One region of the Rossellomorea sp. QJM3NY_18 genome, then DNA from elsewhere that is predicted to be linked to it. Evidence: predicted binding sites of a transcription regulator. Region 1 holds the regulator's gene; the other holds the start of a gene.

Region 1 (2,410 bases):
TGCTCTTCACCTATTTTGCTGTACAAAACGTACAGAATGATGAAGGTTGGGGATTTTTCACGTATATGCTCATCTTTCTTGCGACCCTGGACTTCGGTTCCGGGTTAAGGATGATTATGCTGCATTTTAAAATTAAAAAACAAATAAAGAACAAAAAATAAGGATTGATCATTTGATCAATCCTTATTTTTGTCCTCGTACTGTTCCATTTCAAGCTTCTGCTCCGCTTCCAATACCTTTTTGTATCCGATCTTGGAGATCCAGATGCTGATTTCATATAGTATGAACAGCGGTACCGTCACCATTAGATGAGACACAATATCGGGTGGCGTGATAAGAGCCGCGATGACCAATAAGATAAAGTAGGCTGCTTTCCTCATCTTCCCCATCATCATCGGCGTGATGATACCTAACCGTGTAAGAAAAAGCATGGCTACGGGTAACTGAAAGAGAAAACCAAAAGGAATCGTGATCTGGAATAAGAAATGAAAATATTCGTTTATTCCGATCACTTGTTCTATATTGAGATTCATTGATAAACCCATCATGAATTTCACGATATATGGAAACAAAATAAAATAAGAAAATGACAATCCACCTAAGAAAAGGATTAGGGAAACTGGAATATAACTAAGCGTCACTTTTCTTTCTCTTTCGTATAAACCCGGACTGACAAAAGACCAGACTTGAAAGAGAATGATAGGGGATGTCATGATCAAAGCAATGAACATGATCATTTCCATATAGATCTTGAGAGGATCTGTGATACGAAAGGCATTCATGGTTAATTCTTTCGCTTCATCGGCATGCTGTAAGTACCTGATCAGCGGTTCCGCAAGAAAGAAGCTTACAACAACTGCTAACAAGAAGAAAACGACTACAAACATGAGTCGTTTTTGCAATTCTCCTATATGTTCATAAACTGTCATGTCTCTTTGACTCATGGCGTTCATCCTACTCTACTTAGCACTATTATTTTTTTCGTCTTCATCATCTGCTAAGCCTTTTGTTGCATTTTTAAATTCACGCAATGTATTTCCTGCCGCTTTTCCTAATTCCGGAAGTTTCTTAGGACCGAAAATAAGTAAAGCAACGACTGCTATTAATACGAGGCTACCTGGACCTGGCATAATGAGACACCTCCTCTTTTACCATTCTATCATAACGTAAATATGAAGAATTTTCTATTCTGTTATGATTCCATCTTGTGACATTTCCGTGTCATCCTCTGAATAATGCTTCAAGAAGTAAACGAGTGACTGAAGTTCCACCGCCAAGTCGATATGATGGACGCGGATATGGTCAGGCACCGTCAATCTCGCAGGGGTGAAATTCAGTATCCCCTTTATATTCGAAGAAACCAATCGCTCTGTGATATTCTGAGCAGAAGATGCCGGCACCGTCAGAATCGCTACTTCAATATCATGCCCCACAAGACGCTCTTCTAAATCATCTAAATGAAAAACGGGTACATCGCTGATTTGAGTCCCGACCTTCTTTTCATCCACCTCAAAAGCCATTTCGATCTTCGTATTATTATTCTTGATGAAATTATAATGAAGAAACGCTGTACCAAGATTCCCCACCCCGATCAACACAACCTTCGTAAGGGCATCCTGATCCAGTGTCTTACGGAAGAATGATAGCAGATAATTGACATTATAGCCGTATCCCTTTTTACCCAATGCACCAAAATAAGAAAAGTCCCTGCGGATCGTAGCAGAATCAACTTTCACCGCTTCACTTAATTCCTTCGATGAAACCCTCTGCTTACCGGATGAGTACAGATTCTTGATAAATCGATAATATAGCGGAAGGCGCTTGGCCGTTGCCTGTGGAATTTTCGTTGTATCCTGGTTCATATTGTATTCCCCCACATCTATTCAAAACCTCTGATACCGCTTCCAAAATTGAAAGCATCCAGAATTTATTAAACTCTACTACTCATCATACACTATATTTTATCCTAAGTGTACGAAGATTAATAGTCGATTTATTGCCGTTCCCCTCTCAAATACGGTACACTAGCACTATGAAATAGAGGTGAAACGTCATGATTCTTTTACAAGTGAATCAACTAACAAAGAACTTCGGTGCAGATAATATCCTATCAAATATTAAACTTGAAATACAGACTAGAGATCGCGTTGCCCTTGTCGGCCGTAATGGCGCAGGAAAGTCGACTCTTCTAAAAATAATTGCAGGTCACCTCTCCTACGATTCCGGGGAGATCACTAAGCCAAAGGGCGTCTCCATCGGGTATCTTGCCCAAAATACGGGTCTAGAATCTGATCTATCCATCTGGTCTGAGATGCTGACCGTCTTTGAGGAATTGAAACTGCAGGAAAAGAAATTACGATCACTGGAGCAACAAATGGCCGATCCTTCAGTATATGAGCAAGAGGATGTC
Region 2 (2,410 bases), 980 kb from region 1:
CGCCCTGCCCGCCTGAAGGGGGTGGTGAGCTTGGTGCCCCTTGGCCTCCACCGGGAAAACCCGGAATACCTGGGAAGCCGCCGCCACCAGAACCTCCACCGCCGCCTGGAAATCCAGGTATGCCTGGGAAGCCTCCACCGGAACCCTGTCCTCCCCCAGGAAAACCAGGAAATCCGCCGCCGGATCCGCCACCGGGCAAGCCGGGGAATAGTTGTCTGTGATCGTACATAGAAGAACCTCCTCATAAAGAATTCTCTTTATCTTATGAGGAGGGGGAGTGGGCGTGCGTGTCTAATCTGCTTGGAAAAGGTGGTGAATCAAGTTTCCAGCGCTTTTTTCATGACGTTTTTCAATGTTTGTGCAGAATGGGAGAACTGGGCCTTTTCTTTTTCATTCAACGGAAGTTCGACAACCTTTCGGATCCCATCCCGATTGATGATGGCCGGTACGCCGATATACATGTCCTGTTCCTGATACTCTCCTTCGAGAAGGGCAGAAACGGTCAGGATGCTGTTTTCATTATTGAAGATGGCTTTAGTAATCCGGGCAAGTCCCATGGCGATTCCGTAATACGTTGCCCCTTTTCGTTCGATGATGTGATAGGCTGCGTCCCTTACATTGACAAAAATGTCATCCAGTTCTTTCTGGACGTTCTCCTGCTCCATATCAATCAGTTCATTCAACTGACTTGCACCAACCGTCGTATGGCTCCAAACCGGGAACTCCGTGTCACCATGTTCCCCCATGATATAGGCGTGGATATTTCGAGTATCAATATCGAAGTGCTGACCAACCAAGTAGCGGAGTCTGGCTGTATCGAGTATTGTCCCGGAGCCGATGACTCTCTCTTTCGGCAGGCCGGAGAATTTCCACGTGGCATAGGTTAAGATGTCGACAGGATTCGTCGCGACAAGGAAGATTCCGTTGAAACCACTTTTCATGACGGAGTCTACGATGTTTTTGAAAATCTTCACATTTTTCTCTACGAGGTCCAATCTGGTTTCACCAGGCGCTTGATTTGCTCCGGCTGTGATGACGACCAAATCAGCGTCTTTACAATCACGATAATCTCCTGCTGAAATCTTCATCGGGGAAGCAAAGGCAAGACCGTGATTTAAATCACGTGCATCTCCGTCGGCTTTCTCCTTATTCAGGTCGATCATCACAAGCTCATGGGCGATTCCTTGATTGAGAAGAGCGAAGGCATAACTGGAACCGACAAATCCTGTACCGATTAAAGCTATTTTGTTTGTGCATTTGATTGTCATACGTCATCACCTATTCTTTTATAATTTGTCCTTGCGATTGGTAACATGCGTCCCTGATGATTCGAGGGGAGGATTGGATTGAAACTGCTAATATTGTGAAGTTATTCACAAATAGATCATAACATGTTTTGCACTGATATTCTATTGATAAACGTATCATATCAGACACATTTGTGAAATTGTTCACAAATGTGTCGAAGTTATCGGAGAGGGACGGACCTTGATTTCTAGGACCTGGTCCTAGGAATCAAGGTCCGTCCCTCTAAAAAGAAGGTTTTTTTATTGGCTCTGATGAATGTATATAGGAAGAGGTTTGTTTATGGAGGTGTTGGTGTATGAATGTGAAGAGTGGGGAGTTGAATGTCCGTCCGTTAGTGGATGGGGATAAGTATACGCTCTCAAGGTGGTTATCGGATCCCGTGGTCCTGGAATTTTATGAAGGAAGGGACCGTCCTTTCACCCCCGAGATGGTGGAGGAGAAATTCTTCTCGGATAGGGGTGTCATGAGTTGTCTTGTTGAGTATGAAGGAATTGAAATTGGTTATCTCCAATATTATCAGCTCGATCATGAGACGATGATACGCTACGGCTATACGAATCTGGATGAAGTGATTTACGGTACGGATCAATTCATCGGGGAGGGAGGGTATTGGAATAAAGGAGTCGGAACACAGCTTATCCGTGCTGTGGTGGAGTACCTGCTTCAGAAGGAGGGAGTCCACCGCCTCGTGATGGACCCGATGACATGGAACACGAGAGCGATCCGTTGTTATGAAAAATGTGGATATAGTAAAGCAAGAATATTGCGGGAGCATGAGCTTCATGAAGGGGTATACCATGATTCCTGGTTGATGGAGTTCATACCCGAGTAACTTAATGTTGTAGTACATATCGAATAGTCAGGGGCTGTTCAAACAGAGCGGTCCTATTTATGGTGGCAAAGAGAAAGGAGTGAACGTGTATGAACGTGACTAAATTATATCTGGTCAGGCATGCCCACTCGATTTATACCTCTGAAGAGCGTACGAGGCCATTGTCTGAAAAAGGAAGACGGGATGCACTCAATGTGACCGGACGACTAAAAAAAGAAAAGATTGATGTCGTTTGTTCCAGTCCTTATAAAAGAGCCATGGAAACAGTAG

What was found. The regulator Rex, encoded in region 1, represses fermentation and respiration genes when NADH is low (regulators of the CRP and FNR family bind a similar motif). The targets are predictions, from matches to a motif close to TTGTGAAATATTTCACAA.
Region 2: AC0VXY_RS06635 (L-lactate dehydrogenase) is a predicted target of Rex. The motif match lies at 1,440-1,457, and genes of this name have one in related genera.

Annotation. Positions count from the first base shown of each region.
Region 1 covers NZ_CM149659.1:291,871-294,280, reverse strand. The annotation lists gene AC0VXY_RS01670 (YdiK family protein) at 1-161, shown strand, start outside; gene tatC (twin-arginine translocase subunit TatC) at 177-944, opposite strand; gene AC0VXY_RS01660 (twin-arginine translocase TatA/TatE family subunit) at 960-1,130, opposite strand; gene AC0VXY_RS01655 (redox-sensing transcriptional repressor Rex) at 1,185-1,862, opposite strand; gene AC0VXY_RS01650 (ABC-F family ATP-binding cassette domain-containing protein) at 2,054-2,410, shown strand, end outside.
Region 2 covers NZ_CM149659.1:1,273,252-1,275,661, forward strand. The annotation lists gene AC0VXY_RS06630 (hypothetical protein) at 1-229, opposite strand, end outside; gene AC0VXY_RS06635 (L-lactate dehydrogenase) at 318-1,268, opposite strand; gene AC0VXY_RS06640 (GNAT family N-acetyltransferase) at 1,604-2,140, shown strand; gene AC0VXY_RS06645 (histidine phosphatase family protein) at 2,236-2,410, shown strand, end outside.